4 regions of the Kribbella sp. NPDC050281 genome follow, and region 3 is predicted to be linked to each of the others. Evidence: riboswitches for the same ligand, from Rfam matches in the RefSeq annotation. Region 3 holds a riboswitch; each other region holds the start of a gene.
The links. Region 3 has a riboswitch for cobalamin ahead of AB0I34_RS30800 (ribonucleoside-diphosphate reductase subunit alpha). Riboswitches for the same ligand answer to the same signal wherever they lie in the genome.

Region 1: linked by a shared signal. The riboswitch ahead of metE (5-methyltetrahydropteroyltriglutamate--homocysteine S-methyltransferase) and the one ahead of AB0I34_RS30800 (ribonucleoside-diphosphate reductase subunit alpha) in region 3 are both predicted to bind cobalamin.
Region 2: linked by a shared signal. The riboswitch ahead of cobN (cobaltochelatase subunit CobN) and the one ahead of AB0I34_RS30800 (ribonucleoside-diphosphate reductase subunit alpha) in region 3 are both predicted to bind cobalamin.
Region 4: linked by a shared signal. The riboswitch ahead of AB0I34_RS05720 (putative cobaltochelatase) and the one ahead of AB0I34_RS30800 (ribonucleoside-diphosphate reductase subunit alpha) in region 3 are both predicted to bind cobalamin.

What each region holds. Positions count from the first base shown of each region.
Region 1 is NZ_JBFAKS010000052.1:38,138-42,519, reverse strand. It holds gene ppdK (pyruvate, phosphate dikinase) at 1-409, opposite strand, end outside; cobalamin riboswitch at 725-951, shown strand; gene metE (5-methyltetrahydropteroyltriglutamate--homocysteine S-methyltransferase) at 1,043-3,298, shown strand; gene AB0I34_RS38780 (hypothetical protein) at 3,344-3,544, opposite strand; gene AB0I34_RS38775 (VWA domain-containing protein) at 3,891-4,382, opposite strand, start outside.
Region 2 is NZ_JBFAKS010000003.1:308,584-312,965, forward strand. It holds gene cobN (cobaltochelatase subunit CobN) at 1-1,665, opposite strand, end outside; cobalamin riboswitch at 1,701-1,838, opposite strand; gene AB0I34_RS05755 (vanadium-dependent haloperoxidase) at 2,012-3,262, shown strand; gene AB0I34_RS05760 (DUF3500 domain-containing protein) at 3,265-4,233, opposite strand; gene AB0I34_RS05765 (hypothetical protein) at 4,338-4,382, shown strand, end outside.
Region 3 is NZ_JBFAKS010000034.1:7,590-11,971, reverse strand. It holds gene AB0I34_RS30820 (class I SAM-dependent methyltransferase) at 1-397, opposite strand, end outside; gene AB0I34_RS30815 (hypothetical protein) at 406-642, opposite strand; gene AB0I34_RS30810 (Fic family protein) at 785-2,059, shown strand; gene AB0I34_RS30805 (DinB family protein) at 2,119-2,700, shown strand; cobalamin riboswitch at 2,761-2,918, shown strand; gene AB0I34_RS30800 (ribonucleoside-diphosphate reductase subunit alpha) at 3,052-4,382, shown strand, end outside.
Region 4 is NZ_JBFAKS010000003.1:298,961-303,342, reverse strand. It holds gene AB0I34_RS05725 (AAA family ATPase) at 1-1,371, opposite strand, end outside; cobalamin riboswitch at 1,461-1,593, shown strand; gene AB0I34_RS05720 (putative cobaltochelatase) at 1,666-3,660, shown strand; gene cobO (cob(I)yrinic acid a,c-diamide adenosyltransferase) at 3,660-4,274, shown strand; gene AB0I34_RS05710 (cobyrinate a,c-diamide synthase) at 4,318-4,382, shown strand, end outside.

The sequences.
Region 1 (4,382 bases), on a different contig from region 3:
TCAGCCGGCGGTACGCGTCCCAGGCGAACCGCGGGTTGCCGGAGTGATGCGCGAGCCCGTTCACCGAATCGTCGTTCAGGCCGACGTTCAGAACGGTCTCCATCATCCCGGGCATCGACACGGCCGCTCCGGACCGGACCGAGACGAGCAGGGGGTCGTCGGCCTGGCCGAGCTTCTTGCCCATCTTCTGCTGCAGTACGTCGACGTGGTGGTCGATCTCGTCGGCCAACTCCGGTGGCACCGAGCCGGTGGTCAGGTACGCGCGGCAGGCCTCGGCGCTGATGGTGAATCCGGGTGGCACCGGCAGGCCGAGGTTGGTCATCTCGGCCAGGTTCGCCCCCTTCCCGCCGAGCAGCTCCTTCATGTCCTTGTTGCCTTCGGCGAAGTCGTAGACGAGTTTCGGCACGATCACTCCCTGTGGTTCAGGCGGTGCTTCTGAGCGCGGTGTGGTGGCCCGCTGGCCCATCGACTCCAGTGGCGGGGGCGTTGCTCTCAGAGTAAGCCCAAAAACCAGTCCAGTTGAACACTGGTCTCACGATGCCGACGTGACTCTGCCCACAGGTCGAAGGCCGGAAAACCCTTCCCCCGTTGACAACGCAAGACAATCGGCACGTCCGCCAACGAAACCTTCTGGCGAATCGATCCCGGGGTTTCGTCGCGTCGACGGCGGGTACCGCGAGTGGTGTTCGTCTCGCCGTCCGGCGCGTCGCGGTGCTCGCGGGTTACGCTCGGCAGTGCCGACGGTTCGCCTGGTCGGGTGGTCGACGACGAGGCGAGGCAACAGGGAACCCGGTGTGAATCCGGGACTGCCCCGCAGCGGTGAACGGGAACGACAGCCGTCAGACAGCACTGGACGCCCGGCGTCCGGGAAGCGACGGCCAGTAGGCCAACCGGTCAGACCGACCGGACTGCCCGTGAGTCCGAAGACCTGCCGACGGTCCGCGCACCAGCCGGTGCGCGGTGGATCGGTGGTCTCGTGGGAGGACCCGTCCGGCGTCTCCGCGACCCCGCCGATCCCTGGCACGCTCGCGAGGAGAGAGACGTGAACACCATCAAGACAGTGCTGGGCTATCCGCGCATCGGCCCGGACCGCGAACTCAAGAAGGCCGTCGAGAAGTACTGGTCCGGCGACAGCGACGCGGCCGAACTGGAGGCGACCGCCCGCCAACTGCGCGCCGACACCTGGCGCGATCTGGCCGGCCGCGGACTCGACGTTCTCCCCGGTAACACCTTCTCGTACTACGACCAGATGCTCGACCACGTGCAGCTGTTCGGGATCATTCCCGAGCGCTTCCGCGCCCTCGATCGCTCCGGACTCGACACGTACTTCGCGATGGCGCGTGGCCACGCCGAGGTGGCGCCGCTGGAGCTGACCAAGTGGTTCGACACCAACTACCACTACTTGGTCCCCGAGCTCACCGAGGACACGGTGTTCCGGCTCAACCCGGCCAAGCCACTCGAGGATCTGGCGGCCGCGCAAGAAGCCGGGGTGGAGACCCGCCCGGTCCTGATCGGGCCACTGACCTTCCTGCTGCTCTCGAAATCCACAACTCCGGGCTTCGAGCCACTCAGCCTGCTCGACCGTCTCCTGGACGCGTACGCCGAACTTCTCGGCAGGCTCGATGCCGCGGGTGCTGACTGGGTGCAGCTGGACGAGCCGGCCTTGGTCCAGGACCGCACACCGGCTGAGCTCGACGCTCTCCGTCGCGCGTACGACCGGTTGGCGAAGCTCACCGAACGCCCGCGTCTCCTGGTCGCGACGTACTTCGGAGATCCCGGTGCAGCCCTGCCGGTGCTCGCGTCCACAGCGATCGAGGGGCTGGCGGTCGACCTCGTGTCCACTCCTGGCCTGGTCGACCGGCTGGCCGTCTTGCCGGCCATCCAGCGTAAGACCGTTTTCGCCGGGGTGGTCGACGGCCGGAACGTCTGGCGCACTCCCCTCGGTGAGGCGTTGTCGACCTGCGTGCAGCTGCTCGGCTCCGTCGGCCGGCTCGCCGTTTCCACCTCGTGCTCGCTGCTCCATGTGCCGTACGACGTGGATGCGGAGGACGAGCTTGATCCGCAGGTGCGGGCGCGACTCGCGATCGCGCGGCAGAAAGTCGACGAGGTAGTCCTGCTCGGCCGTGCGCTCAGCGAGGAGGAGCCCGGCGTACTGGTGAACCTCGACAATCCGTCGCCCGGCTTGTTGAAGGAGTCCGGCCTCGCTCGTGAGCAGGCCGTCCGCGCCCGGGTCGCCGCGATCCGTCCCGAGGATCGGCAGCGAGCGCCGTACGACGAACGCCGGACCGCGCAGGAGTCGATCGGGCTGCCGGATCTCGCGACCACCACGATCGGCTCGTTCCCGCAGACCGCGGACCTCCGCCGAACCCGCACCGAACTCCGGTCCGGCCGGATCGACCAGGCGACGTACGACGAGCGGATGCGGGCCGAGATCGCGCGGGTGATCAGCCTGCAGGAGGAGCTCGGGCTGGACGTGCTCGTGCATGGGGAACCCGAGCGCAACGACATGGTCCAGTACTTCGCCGAACAGCTGGACGGCTTCGCGACCACCAAATACGGCTGGGTGCAGTCGTACGGCAGCCGGTGCGTCCGGCCACCGATCCTGTACGGCGACGTGTCGCGACCCGAGCCGATGACCGTGCGCTGGGCGTCGTACGCGCAATCGCTGACCGAGCGGCCGGTGAAGGGGATGCTGACCGGGCCGGTGACGATCCTGGCCTGGTCCTTCGTCCGCGACGACCAGCCCGCCGCCGTTACCGCCGATCAGGTCGCGCTGGCCCTGCGGGACGAGGTGGCCGACCTGGCGTCGGCCGGGATCAGGATCGTGCAGGTGGACGAACCTGCACTGCGCGAGCTGCTGCCGTTGCGATCGGCGGAGCAGAAGGCGTACCTGGACTGGTCGGTCGGTGCGTTCCGGCTGGCCACTGGCGGCGCGTCCGCCGAGATCCAGATCCACACGCATCTGTGCTACTCGGAGTTCGGTGCGGTGATCGCCGGGATCGACGGACTGGACGCCGACGTGACCACGATCGAGGCCGCGCGATCAGGTATGGAGATCCTCGGCGACCTCACCGCCGCCGGCTTCCGCCGCGGCGTCGGCCCGGGCATCTACGACATCCACTCTCCTCGCGTCCCCAGCCAGGACGAACTCACGGACCTGATTGACCGGGCCGTGGCGGCCGTGCCGGCAGACCGGTTGTGGATCAATCCGGACTGCGGCCTGAAAACCCGCGGCTACGACGAGGTGATCCCTGCGCTCCGGCACCTGGTCCAGGCGGCCCGGACCGCCCGCACCTGAGTGCCCTTGCCGTGGGCACCTTGTTAGGTGCCCACGGCAACCGGGTCAGGCTGTCACGGTGCAGTAGTCGGACGCCCAGAACGAGTCGCCCTTCCACATCTCCACGCGCAGGGTGTGGCGGGATCCTTCGGTCAGGTTCCCGGTGATCCAGTCGGTGTGATACGGGTAGTTGTGACCTAGGGTGCTTGCCCGGCGGCCGGTGTCCAGCACGGCCACGACACCCCACCCGTCCTTGGCCTCATCCATGCCCTGAGCGCGTCACCGGGGGTCCAGTCGAACGGGTCACCATTCCACTCGCCCATCCCGACCAGTTCGTCGTCACTGGATCGATAGACACGCAGGAGGTACCCCTTGTGGTCGCTGTCGAGCAAGGCGCAGGTCGAGTAGTAGGGCTCACCTGCGTTCGCCTCGGTCTCGGCGACCACTGCCAATCCACCGGCGAGCAGCGAGGTGGCAGCGACGAGTGCACCCACACGAGCTTTCAGATTCACAGATTGTCCTTCCAGGAACGTCCTTCAATGCCGCCCCTAGCCTGCACAATCTCTTGTGATATCGCAGCTGGTTTTTCACATCAACTTACGAGAAGTTACCATCACATCCTGCGGCGGGTGCGGAGGTAGTCGCCTACTACGGCGGCGCCGAGGCCGTCGGGGTCGGGGGCCAGGACTCGGCCGCCGCTGCGGCGGGCCAGGAGGTCGACGAAGGCGTTGAGGCGGGGGTCGTCGCCCAGACGGAAGACCGTGAGCGACGCGCCGAGTTTGGCCAGGCGGTCCACCTCGAAGATCGTCTTGCGGAGCGTGGCCGGCTCGGGTGGGTAGGAGAACTCCGCCGTACCGTCCGGCTCCAGGTGCGCGGTCGGCTCGCCGTCGGTCACCATCAGGACCACCGGCTGCGCGTCCGGATGACGACGCAGATGACGGCCGGCCAGCAGCAGGGCGTGATGCGCGTTCGTCCCTTGCTCCCAGGCGCCCTCCATCCCGATCAGCTGCGGCAGCTCGACGACTCCGGCGTACCTCCCGAACGTGATCAGCTGGAGCGCGTCGTTGCGGTAGCGCGTCGAGATGAGCTGGTGCAGGGCGAGTGC
Region 2 (4,382 bases), on a different contig from region 3:
CAGATTCCCGAGGACGGCGTCCGGCGCGCAGCCGGCCGCCATCCCGATCCCCTTGCCCGGCAGCCATTCGAGCGTGCCGTGCTTGCCCAGATGGACGACCGCGTGCGCACCGAAGCCGCCATCCGACGGCGCGGCCTCCAGCCAGCGGTACGCCGCCAGGTAGTGGTGCGACGGCGCCATGTCCGGGTCGTGGTAGATCGCGACCGGGTTCTCCCCGAAGCCGCGCGGCGGCTGGATCATCAGGACCACGTTCCCGAAGCGCAGCGCCGCCAACGCGATCGCGGGCTCGTTCCCGGACGTGTCGACGTACAGCGCACCGGGCGGCTCGCCCCACGCCTCGGTCATTGCCTCGCGCAACGACTCCGGCACGCGACCGAACCACTGCTGGTAGACCGACCGCGGGATCGTCGCGACGGCGTTGGCCAGCTGCTCGTCGGTGAGCCAGTCGACGTCGTGACCGCCCGCCGCGATCAGCCGGTGAATGAGCCCGTCTGCGCCGTCCGCGCCCTGCAGTTCACTGAGGTCGAGGCCGCCGAGGTCGTACCCGGCGTCCTCGAGCTGCCCGAGCAGGACGACCGCCGACGCCGGAGTGTCCAGGCCGACCGCGTTCCCGATCCGGGCGTGCTTGGTCGGGTACGACGACAGCACCAGCGCGAGTCGCTTGTCGCGGTTCCGGACGTGCCGGAGCCGGGCATGCGCCACCGCGATCCCGGCCAGCCGGATACACCGCTCCCGGTCCGGCGCGTACCGGGCCAGACCGTCGGCGTCGTACGCCTTGAAGGAGAACGGGATCGTGATCAGTCGTCCGTCGAACTCGGGGATCGCGACCTGGGTCGCGGCGTCCATCGGACTGATCGCGGCGTCGCTGGCCAGCCACTGCTCGCGGGTCGAGGTCAGCGCGAGGCCTTGGATCAGCGGGATGTCGAGGGACGCGAGCGCTCCGGCGTCCCAGGCATCGTCCGAGCCGCCCGCGCTCGCGTTGGCCGCGACGGACCCGCCGGCGGCGAGGAGGGTCGTGACGAGGACGTCGCACTTGTGCAGCAGGTCGAACAGTCCGGCGTTCTCATCGCTGGTCGGATCGAGTCCGCGGAGCGTCCCGCAGTACACGGGCAGCGGCTGCGCGCCGGCGGCCTCGACCGCACTTGCCAGCGCATCGACGAAGGCCGTGTTCCCGGAGATCTCGTGCGCTCGGTAGTAGACGATCCCGACCACCGGCCGCTCATCCTCGACGAACGTCCCGCGGACGCCGTACGCCGGGAGTGCGCGGGGCGGGTCGAACGCGTCGCCCGTCAGCAGCAGCGTGTCGCTCAGGAAGCCGGCCAGGTTGCGCAGATTCTCGGAGCCGCCTTCGCGCAGATAGGCCAGCGCCTCGGTCACCGCGCCCGCAGGCACGGTCGACAACGACATCAGTTCGGCGTCGGGCGCGGCCTCGCCACTGACGACGACCACCGGCTTGCCTGAGGCGAGCACCGCGCCGAGGCCCTCCTCCCAGGCCCGGCGACCGCCGAGCAACCGGACCACGACGATCTCGGCCGCGTCCAGCAACGGGGTCAGGTCGGCGAGGTCGAGCCGGGCGGGGTTCGCGACCTTCCAGCCGGCGTCCGCCTCGGCGGCGGCGAGCAGATCGGTGTCGGCGGTGGAGAGCAGCAGGAGGTTCGCGGGCATGCGCGACCGGTCCTTCCTCGGGGTGTCCACGCCCCGTCCGGAGGTGCGACAGCGGCAGTTCCTGACTCCCCTGCGCCTGACTACGGCGCTGGGTCACAGTGGCGGGACCGTCCCGGACTCACACCGGGTTCCTGCAGTTGCCATCGCTTGACGCCGAGACTCTATCGGACGCTTGATTTCCGAAGGAGCGCGGCGAGTTCTTGACCCGTCCGGCTCGACGGTGCTAGGCCGGAATGATCGGGCTTGTCCGCTGGCCTCCTCCGGCATCGCGCACAACGCTGCTTCAGCACAAGTCACTCGACTTCTACTGAAGGGGATTCCTGTGCGCTTCCACCACTCTGCGTTCGTGAGCGCGGTCGTCGTGGCCGGCCTCGCCACCTCGGCCGTTGCCGTCCCACCGAGTCTCGCGACCGGCACCAAGCACGCCGATCCCGCCGTGATCACCACCTGGAATGCGATCGCCGAGCGGACCGTCTTCGCCGAGAACGCCACTCCGATTCCGTCCTCGGGCCTGTACTTCGGCTTCGTCTCCATCGCCGTGTACGACGCGGTGGTGGCGATCGAAGGACGGTATCGGCCGTATCTGAAACAGCCTCCCGTCCGAGCCAAGGCGTCGACGGAGGCCGCGGCAGTGACGGCGGCGTACCGGGTGCTGAGCTACTACTTCCCGGCGTCCGCGCAGAAACTCGCGGCGGACTACGCCGGATCACTCAGCAACATCCCGGACGGCTCGGCGAAGACCCGTGGGCAGCAGGTTGGCGATACCGCCGCCGCATCCCTGATCGAGGCGCGACTCAACGACGGGCGGGGCGCGGCGGTGACCCTCGACGTCACACCGGCACCGGGCGTGTGGCGTCCGACTCCGGATGCGTTCGCGCCGATGCTCGTGCCGTGGCTCGGGTTCGTTGAGCCGCTCGCTCTCAAGTCACCGACGCAGGTGCGGTTGCCCGGTCCAGACCCGATCACGTCGAAGGCGTACGCGCGCGATTTCGCCGAGGTGAAGGCGATGGGCGCAGCCGGAGACGATTCCGACCGGACGCCCGCGCAGACCCAGACCGCGTTGTTCTGGAACGCGAACGCGGTCGCGCAGTACCAGGCAGCACTGCGAGATCAGGTCACCAAGCGCGGGCTGGACATCGTGAAGAGCGCACGTGCCTTCGCACTCCTCGGCACCAGTACGGCCGATGCGTTGGTCGCGTGCTGGCGGGCCAAGTACGACTACGCCTACTGGCGGCCGATCACGGCGATCCGGCTGGCGGACACCGACGGCAACCGCGCGACGAAGCCCGATCCGACCTGGACACCGCTGGTCGCGACACCGCCGTACCCGGACTATGTCAGCGGGCATGCCTGCGCCAGCGGGGCCACGTCCGAGACCTTCAGCCGCCTGTTCGGAGCGCATTCAATCAACCTGACCGTCTCGTCGACCGTGACGGGGACGACTCGTCAATTCCGCACCGCCGCGGCACTGGACGCCGAGACCAAGAACGCGCGGATCTGGCTGGGGCTGCATTTCCGGCAGGCGATGGACGACGGAAACAAGCTCGGCCACCAGGCGGCGTCCTGGACCGCGAACCACGAGTTCCAACGGCGCTGACCTCAGCGGTGCATGGCGTAGTGGGCGGCGAGGAGGTCGGTGCCCCAATCGTTGCGGAGGTCTCGCCAGACGGAGTGGATGTGGTTGGCGTCGTCCTGGGTGTTGTCGTACTCGGCCAGGAACGTCGGGCCGGCGATCGAGTAGTAGTGGCGGTGGCCGACGCCAGGGTCGGTCGCGCCGGCCCAGGCGAAGGTCAGGCGCTCGATGCCCTGGTCGGTGATGTCCTGCCAGGTCTGCAACCCGATCGGTCCGGCGGCCCGTCCGACGTACTGGCCGATGAGGAGGCTGAACAACTGCCGTTGTTCCGCGGTCATGTCGCCGTACGCGAGGCCCTGGTGGAGAAGCCTGGCGTCGGCGACCGGGTCGTGCCGGGTCAGGATGTCGTCGGGTGCCTCCGGCGAGACGACGGCCACCTCCCGCTGGGCCGGCTCGAGCGCGTGCAGGAGCTGGAAGCCCAGGTCCTGCTCGGCGGCGAGGAAACGCCGGCCGGCCTGCGGCCCGGACCGGACCTCGGCCGGGTTCGACCCGAGGAACTGCGGGGTGAACGAGATCGCCCCGTCCACGAGCGTCACGTGCAAGGCCAGGTGGTGCCCGTTCAGCCGCCAGGCCCACGGCTCCGTCCCGGCCGGATCGCCCAGCACCCGCAGGAAGTACCGGTCGCCGACGACGGATCCCTCCCACTCGCCGCTCGCCGGCAGCGCCGGGATCCCGCGCACGATGATCTCCGCGTCCCACACCGCCCAGGCGTCTGCCGCACCGCGCTCACTGCACCCGATCGCGACGAGCCGCTCCACCAACTGCTGCTGGGCCGGAGTCAGCTCCGTCAGCGGAAGGCCCGGTACCGCACCCGGCAGGTAGGTCCACTGCTTGTGGTCCGGGGTGTCGAACGCCGCCTTGATCTTGTCCAGCTGCGCCGGCGACAGGCTCGCCAAGAGTTCGAGAACCGCTTCCCGGGTCTGCTCCACAACCATGCCGATGCTCCCGTTCCGTCGACCAGAATGCCTCGCCCAGCCTACGACCACCACCTCGTCCCGGTCGCGACACGTAGGACCCGACGCCGTCGTACGCTGCGCTGGTGTCTGGACAGTCAGGGGCTCGCGGCGTTGTCTCTGTCGTGGTG
Region 3 (4,382 bases):
GCAGGTAGCACAGCGCGCCCTTGCCCGTGTAGACGACATCGAACCTGCGACCTTGCACCGCCTCCACAGCGTCGTACACATTCGCGTGGACGTAGTCGACCTCGACCCCGGCGTCGGCAGCGAGTTGCCGCGCATCCTCGAGCGACTTGGCCGACAGGTCCAACCCGGTCGTCCTCGCCCCGCGCCGAGCGAAAGCAATCGTCTCTGTCCCCAGATGACACTGCAGATGCAGTACGTCGCGACCCTCGAGCGGACCGAGGTCCTCCCACTCGTAGTCGGCGAACCAGAACTCCGCCGGCTGACTGTAGAAACGGCTCGCCGCGTGCAGCGGCGCCCGCGCATCCCAGTCCGCCTCGTTGGCGGCCACCATCTGCAGTGTCTGCGCGTCCAGTCGCATAAGCGTCCTCAGGCGTCGGGGTCGTCTGGCAGTCGACCGTAGGACAGATCCTTGGCGCGGTCGAACGTATTGCCGTCCGGGTGATGCGGGTGCGGCAGCGCCGAGTCGGTGTCAAGGTCGAAGCCGACCGCCTCCTCCGACTCGATGACGTCGTCGGTCTTCGGATGGTGCTGGTGGTGCGGCAGGTGTTTGCCGAGAGAGTGCAGCAGACCGGAATGCTCGTCCTGCGGCTCGGTCTCCGTCATCGCCGGGCTCCTTCGGTAGTCGCCCTGCGACGCCGGGCGGAGGACTGATTGTGACGCGTTCTGGTGGCGAGCGGGTGAACACCGCCTGCTTGATCGCAGCATCCCCTTGTTCAAGGTTGTGAAATAAGCTTGAATAAGAGGTATGGCACGGGTGGAGTTGCATCTGTGGCCTGGGCATCCGGACGGGTTCACCCGGGCCGAGCGGTTGGGCGGGTCGTACGAGCTGTACTTCCCGGACCCGTTGGTCGGGCGCGAGTTCGACCTGAGCGACGACGTCCTCGCGGCATTGGAGGACGCCGCCGGCGATCTGGCCCGCCTGGACGCGACGGCCGCCGTCCTGACGAACAGCGAAGCCCTGGCCCGTCTGCTGCTGAGGGCGGAGGCTGTCGGGTCGTCGCAGATCGAAGGGCTGGTGGTCGGCGCACGCCGCCTGCTCAAGGCCGACGTACTGCGGGACCGGCAGCACGACGTCACCGCCGAGGAGGTGCTCGGCGCGGTCGACGCGATGACCTGGGCGACCGAATCCGTCCAGGCCGGCGACAAACTCGAGGTCGACCACCTGCTCGAGGCGCACCGGCGCTTGATGGCCCAGTCCCCGACACCCGAGTTCGGCGGTGAGGTCCGCTTCCTGCAGAACTGGATCGGCGGCCGCTCCCCCGCCGAGGCGTACTACGTCCCGCCGCCGGCGCACCTCGTGCCCGACCTGCTGGCGGATCTGATGACCTTCGTCCGGGAGTCCCGGCTGCCGGTGCTGGCGAAGACCGCGATCGCGCACGCGCAGTTCGAGACCATCCACCCCTTTGCCGATGGCAACGGCCGGACCGGCCGGGCGCTGATTCACCTGATCCTGCGGGCCGATGGACTGATCACGCGGACTGTGCCGCCGGTGTCGCTGTCGCTCGCCACGCACGCGATGCAGTACGTCGAAGCACTGACGGCGTTCCGGCACGTCGGTCGCGCCACCACTGCGAAGGCTCGGTCGGCGGCGAATCCATGGCTGCGGATGTTCGCAATGGCCTGCAGCCACGCGACGGCGGAGGCCGCTCGCTTCGAGCAGACGGCGGCCGAACTGAAGTCGACATGGCGCGAGCGAGCCGCGCCTGTCCGCGGCGGCTCGGCAGCCGACCTGCTGATCGACGCACTGCCCGCCGCGCCGGTGCTCACGCTCGCGGCGGCCGCGCAACTTGTCGACCGCTCCCAGCAGGCGACCAACCAGGGTCTGGCGAGGCTCGTCGAGGCCGGCATCCTGCGTGAGATCACCGACGGCCGACGCAACCGCGTCTACGAGGCGCCCGAACTGATCGACGCGTTCACCCTGCTCGAACGCCGCTTCGCCAGCCCGGCGGCGGACACCCGGATCGAGCCACCTAGCAGACCGGTCCCATCGAGGCCAGCACCAACACGCCACGCACATTGACTTTCTTCTCCCGAGCGAGCAAGAATTCGAACATATGTTCGATCGTACAGGGAGAGATGATGCCAGAGCCGTTCGACTGGGACATCCTGCACCGGCCATCGGCGATGGCCATGGTCCGGGGCCAGCTCGGCTTCAGCTGGATGGTGCTGTCCGGCCGGCTCGCGCAGTTGACCGACGACCAGTACTTCTGGCGACCGAGCAGCGAGGCGCTGACCGTCGTACGCCGGCACTACACCGGGCGGTTCCGATCACTCGGGTCCGGCGAGTGGGTCGCGCAGTGGCCCGACGAGCCGGACCATCGCGGACCACGCACGATCGCCTGGCTGATCGCGCATCTGACCGAGACGTTCTTCGAGCGCTGGGAGTGGACCTTCGGCGCCAGCCAACAGGGACGTGCCGACATCACCCTGCACGGCAACGCGCGCGATGCGGTGGCGTGGCTGACGCACTGGGTCGAGGCCTGGCAGGACGCGATCGCCGCTCTCGACGAGGAGCAGGTCATGACGATCGGCCTCAGTCAGGCGACCGAGCTGGATGCGGGCGAGCCGTTCGGTCACGTCGTACTGCGGCTGAATCGTGAGCTGATCCACCATGGCTCGGAGATCATGACGCTGCAGGACCTCTACGCAGTCGCGGCGTGAGGACCACAACATGTGCGACACGCGGCGTGGCGCTACCACAAGATCTAGGGGCAGCCGCTTAGCATCACTACTGCTGGTGGTTCGGAGTGGTCGGCACCACAAGATGTGGGGCCACGCCGAGGCAACAGGGGAATCCGGTGCGAGTCCGGAGCTGCCCCGCAACGGTGAGCGGAAGCCTTCCGCGAGTCCGGATACCTGCCACCGGCGCGTGCACCGCCCGGTGCACGTGGTCCGAGACCTCGCGGGTGGGTCGCAGGGCGTGGCGGCAGTGTTCCCGGCCGGTGCTGCCGGCCCCGTCGTGCGCCCCTCCGCGTGGCTCCGGTCCTCCGAACCCTCTTGGAGACAACACCTGTGACGATTGCTTCCTCATCCCGGGCGGCGACAGCCGACCAGTCGATCCAGCTGACCGTCGTACGCCGCGACGGTGGCCACACCGGTTTCGACCAGACCAAGATCTCGGTCGCCATGACCAAGGCGTTCCTCGCCGTCGAGGGTGCCGAGGCGGGCACCACCCACCGGGTCCGTGACCTGGTGACCGACCTGACCGGCCGGGTCGTCGAGGCCCTGACGAGCCGCGGTGACGCCCGCCGCAGTGTGCAGGTCGAGGACATCCAGGACCAGGTCGAGCTGGCGCTGATGCGCGCCGGCGAGCACCAGGTCGCCCGTGCGTACGTCCTCTACCGCGAGGAGCGCACCAAGGCCCGCACCCCGGCCGACCCTTCCGGCATCACCGACAAGCCCACGCTCACCGTCCGCGCGGCCGACGGCAGCACCGCGCCGCTCGATGTCGACCGGCTGCGCGTGATCGTCGCGGAGGCGGCCACGGGTCTGGACGCGGTCGACCCCGAGCTGATCCTCGACGAGACCCTTGGCTCCTGCTACGACGGCATCGCACAACACGAGGTCGAGCTCGCGCTGGTGATGGCGGCCCGGTCGTACGTCGAGACCGAGCCGCAGTACAGCTTCGCCGCGTCCCGGCTGCTGCTCGACCAGATCCGTCGCGAGGCGCTCGGCCGCGTCCACGGCGAGCCGCGGCAGGCCAGCCAGGCCGACATGACCGACGCGTACGCGGACTACTTCCCGCGCTACATCCGGCTCGGCATCGAGGCGGGGCAACTCGACCCGGAGTTGGCCACCTTCGACCTGGACCGGCTCGCCGCCGCGATCCGGCCCGAGCGCGACCTGGACTTCACCTTCCTTGCCCTGCAGACCCTCTACGACCGCTACCTGCTGCACATCGACAAGGTGCGGTTCGAGCTGCCGCAGGCATTCTTCCTGCGGGTCGCGATGGGGATGGCGCTGCGCGAGGACGACCGCGAGGCACGGGCGCTGCAGTTCTACGAGTTGCTCAGCTCGTTCCGGTTCATGTCGTCCACACCGACGCTGTTCAACTCCGGCACCACCCGGCCGCAGCTGTCGTCCTGCTTCCTGACCACGGTCGAGGACGATCTGGCCGGCATCTTCCACGGCATCCGCAACAACGCGATGCTGGCCAAGTACTCCGGTGGCCTCGGCAACGACTGGACCCCGGTGCGCGGTATCGGTGCCAAGATCCGCGGGACCAACGGTGAGTCGCAGGGCGTCGTACCGTTCCTGAAGATCGCGAACGACACCGCGGTAGCTGTGAATCAGGGTGGAAAGAGAAAGGGTGCGGTCTGCGCGTATCTCGAGACCTGGCACGT
Region 4 (4,382 bases), on a different contig from region 3:
GGCCAGGCTTGCCCGGAGACAGATCGTGCTTGTCCGTCGCAACAGGCGGATCCTGTCGTCACGCCCGCCTCGGATCGCCGGTGATGCCGACTCCCAGAGAGCGCACGCGCGGCGGAGTTGGATCGCCTCTTCGGACGGGGCCCGTAGCTGTGCTGCCTGGTCGGCCGCCACGAGCGACCAGCGGAAGGTCGCATCGATGTTGCCGGCCCGTTCGTTGTGGACCGCCAGGTCGGCGGCCGTCAACTCGGCGGGCCGCGACTCGAGTACGCCGACGTAGTCGGAATGCAGCTCGATCGCTTGGTCGGGGGACAGGCCGTCGTACAGGACCTCGGCCAGCAGCGGATGGCGGAACCACCAGCTGCCGCCGTCGTTGCGCACGACACCGCGGTCCTGCGCCTCGGACAGGCTGGGGGTGATCTGATCCGCCCGGATCCCATGGCTGGAGGCGACCTCGGTCAGTACTGCGGATGGCGTCGGGCGACCGCCGACGGCGAGAATTCTGGTGACCAGCCGGGCTCGTTCGGACAGACCGTGCCAGGTGGCGAGCAATGCTTCCCCGAGTGCGGCCGGGACTGTCGGAGGCAGACTTCGCTCGGAGCCGGACAGACCGCGGACCATCAGTTCGACGAGATAGGGGTTGCCGTCCGACCTGGCCAGGACCTCGGTGGCGAGCTCGATGTCGGGCGTGTGGCCGAGCAGTCCTTCGATCTGGTTGCTGACGGCGTCCAGGTCGAGCGGTTGCAAGGAAATCTCGCCGAAGTACGGCATCCGGCGCATGTCGGCCAGCCAGGAGTGGAGTGGATGCCCCTCGCCGCGTTCCTCGGTCCTGCAGGTGGCGATCAGGACCAGCCGCTGGACCCGGAATCCCGCGATCAGGTAGGACAGCACGTCCAGAGAGGCCACGTCGGCCCACTGCAGGTCGTCGATGACGACCACCGTCGGGCGCTGGTCCGCGATCCGGTTCAGCACGAGATCGACCAGCATCGGCAGCCGCGTCGAGTCGCTGCCGTCGGCAGCGTCGCCGCTGCCGTTCGTTCCGATCGAGGGAAGCAAGGCGGTCAGCCCATCGGTCGCGGCGAGGATCCGCTCCCGCTCGTCCGCGTCGGCCTGGCTGAGCCAGTCCTGCAGTGCGCCGCTGATCGGGGCGAACGGAACCGACGCGCCACCGAAGTGCACGCACGATCCCCACAGGACGGTCAGCCGCGGATCCCGGCACATCTCCCGCGCCAAGCGGCTCTTTCCGATGCCGGCTTCACCGTGGATCACGATCGCGCGCGGGATCCCGCCGACGGCGTCGCGCACCACGTCGCCGAGCAGTTCCTGTTCGACGGCCCGTCCCGCAAACCGATGATCGGCCCGAAGACCCCCCATGTCACCTCAGTGAACACCCATCCGCGCCCAACCGACAGGCCCACCACCGCCGGGTGCGGGTGTGAACCTGGTCGCTGAGGGATGGGTGGCGTGTGTCATGATCGGGCGGACGGTTGTGGAGGAACACCGGTGACCGGCTTCGGCCGGGAGTCCGGGGCGGTCCCGCCACTGTGACCGGGATGAATCCCGGAAGCCAGGACATCCACCTCCGTCCGTCGGGCTGCGGTCTCCGTGGTACGGCGTACCAGCTGCCGGCGGGCGTGGATACCCGCTCGACGAAGGGATCCACCGCTCATGCGGCCTGCCTCACCGTCCAGTGGTTTCCCGTTCACCGCCGTAGTCGGGATGGACGATCTTCAGCTCGCCCTGATTCTCGCGGCGATCTCGCCGGCGATCGGTGGGGTGCTGATCCGGGGCGAGAAGGGTACGGCGAAGTCGACCGCGGTCCGCGCACTGACCGAGATCCTCCCGACGGTGGACGTCGTACCGGGCTGCCGCTTCTCCTGCGACCCCGACCACCCGGACCCGGCCTGTCCCGACGGACCGCATTCGTCGGTCAGCGAATCCCGGCCGGCCCGGCTGGTCGAGCTTCCGGTGGGTGCGACTGAGGACCGTGTGCTCGGGTCGTTGCATCTCGAGAAGGCGCTGGCCGAGGGCATCACGGTGTACGAACCTGGACTGCTGGCGGCGGCGCACCGCGGGATCCTGTACGTCGACGAGGTCAATCTGCTGCACGACCATCTGGTCGACGTACTGCTCGACGCTGCGGCGATGGGACGCGCGACGGTCGAGCGTGACGGGGTATCGGTCACGCACCCGGCGCGGTTCGTCCTGGTCGGCACGATGAACCCGGAGGAGGGTGAACTGCGGCCGCAGTTGCTCGACCGGTTCGGGCTGACTGTTGATGTCGTCGCCAGCCGGGATCCTGCCGTCCGGGTTGAGGTGATGCGGGCTCGGCTCGGATACGAGGCTGATCCGGATGCCTTCATTGCTCGGTACGACGGTCCGCAGCGCGAGCTCGCCGAGCGCATCGTCAAGGCTCGTGCCCTGCTGACCGAGGTGATTCTCACCGACTCCGCCTTGCGTCAGATCGCGGAGATCTGCGCGTCGTTCGACGTCGACGGGATGCGGGCCGACCTGGTCACCGCGCGGACGGCGGTTGCCCACGCTGCCTGGTCCGGGCGGACTGTGGTCGAGGTGGATGATGTGCGCGCGGCCGCCAAGCTCGCGTTGCCGCACCGGCGTCGTCGAAATCCGTTCGACGCTCCAGGTCTCGACGAGGACCAGCTGGAAGAGGCGATCAACAACAGCACTCCGCCTCCGGATCCGGACGATGACCCGGACGGCCCCGATGGTTCGGATGATCCTGGCGGTCCGGGCGGAGGTGTGGATCCCGCTGATCCTGGTGATTCTGGTGCAGGTGATGACAGCGCGCCCGGCCTCTCAGGTCCCGCACCCGCAGGTGAGGTCGCGGGCAGCTCGGAGCCCTACAAGGCGCGGTTGCTCAGTGTGCAGGCCGCCGGGACAGGCGTCGCCGGTCGGCGGTCCCGGGCGATCACCGAGGTCGGGCGCGTGGTGGGTGACCGTTCACGCGCAGGACGGGAGGCAGGCCGCCCGCATCTCCTGGCAACTATCCGATCCGCGGCGCCGCATCAGCATGCGCGGGGGCGGACCGGGCCGGGGCTCGCGGTGCGGGCGGCGGATGTGCGGCTCGCCGTACGAGAAGGGCGTGAGGGCAACCTCGTGCTCTTCTGCGTGGACGCGTCCGGCTCGATGGGGACGAAGAAGCGGATGGGCGAGGTGAAGACCGCGATCGTCTCGCTCCTCCTGGACGCGTACCAGCGCCGTGACACCGTCGGCCTCGTCACGTTCGCCGGTGCCGCGGCGACGGTCGCCCTGCCGCCCACCGGCAGCGTCGAGACCGCCGTACGCCGGCTTGAATCGCTGCCGACGGGTGGACGTACGCCGCTCGCCGAGGGACTGCTGCAAGCCGCCGAGGTACTGCGGATCGCCGCGATCCGAGACCCACGTCGACGCCCACTGCTCGTGCTCGTCACCGACGGCCGAGCCACCCACGGAGACAACGCGTTCGCCCGCGCCCGTCAGGCGGCCGGATGGCTCGCCCAGCACGGGATCGCCACGGTGGTCGTCGATTGCGAGCCGCGCCGCGGCGTCCGGCTCGGGCTGGCCGGGGAGCTCGCGGCCGACCTCGGCGCCGAGTACATCGACCTCGGTGAAGTTGCCGCTGGCAACCTCATCCGCACGGTGACGGACCGGAGGGCGGCCTGATGCCGAAGGGGCAGCCCAGTGTGGTGCCGAAGGACGGCCTGACCACCCGCCAGCGCCGGAACCGGCCGCTGCTGATGGTGCACACCGGTGAGATGAAGGGAAAGTCGACGGCCGCCTTCGGGATGGCTCTGCGCGGCTGGAACCAGGGCTGGGACATCGGCGTGTTCCAGTTCGTCAAGAGCGCGAAGTGGAAGGTCGGCGAGGAGAGCGCGTTCAAGGCGCTCGGTGAGTTGCACACGGCAACCGGTCAGGGCGGGCCGGTCGAGTGGCACAAGATGGGCGAGGGCTGGAGCTGGTCGCGGAAGGCCGGCACCGAGGAGGACCACGCCGCCGACGCACTGGAGGGTTGGCGTGAGATCCAGCGCCGGATCGCCGCGCAGACACACGACCTGTACGTCCTGGACGAGTTCACGTACCCGATGAAGTGGGGCTGGGTCGACGTCGACGAGGTGGTCGAGACGCTGACGAACCGGCCCGGGCATCAGTACGTCGTGATCACCGGACGCAACGCGGACCAGCGTCTGCTGGACGCAGCCGACCTGGTCACCGAGATGACCAAGGTCAAGCACCCGATGGACACAGGCCAGAAGGGCCAGAAGGGCATCGAGTGGTAACGCCCGGCGGGGTCAGGGAACGCGCCGAAGCGGGGGAGACCCGGTGATCCCGCGGGTTGTGGTGGCGGCGCCGGCTTCGGGGGCTGGGAAGACCACGGTTGCCGTCGG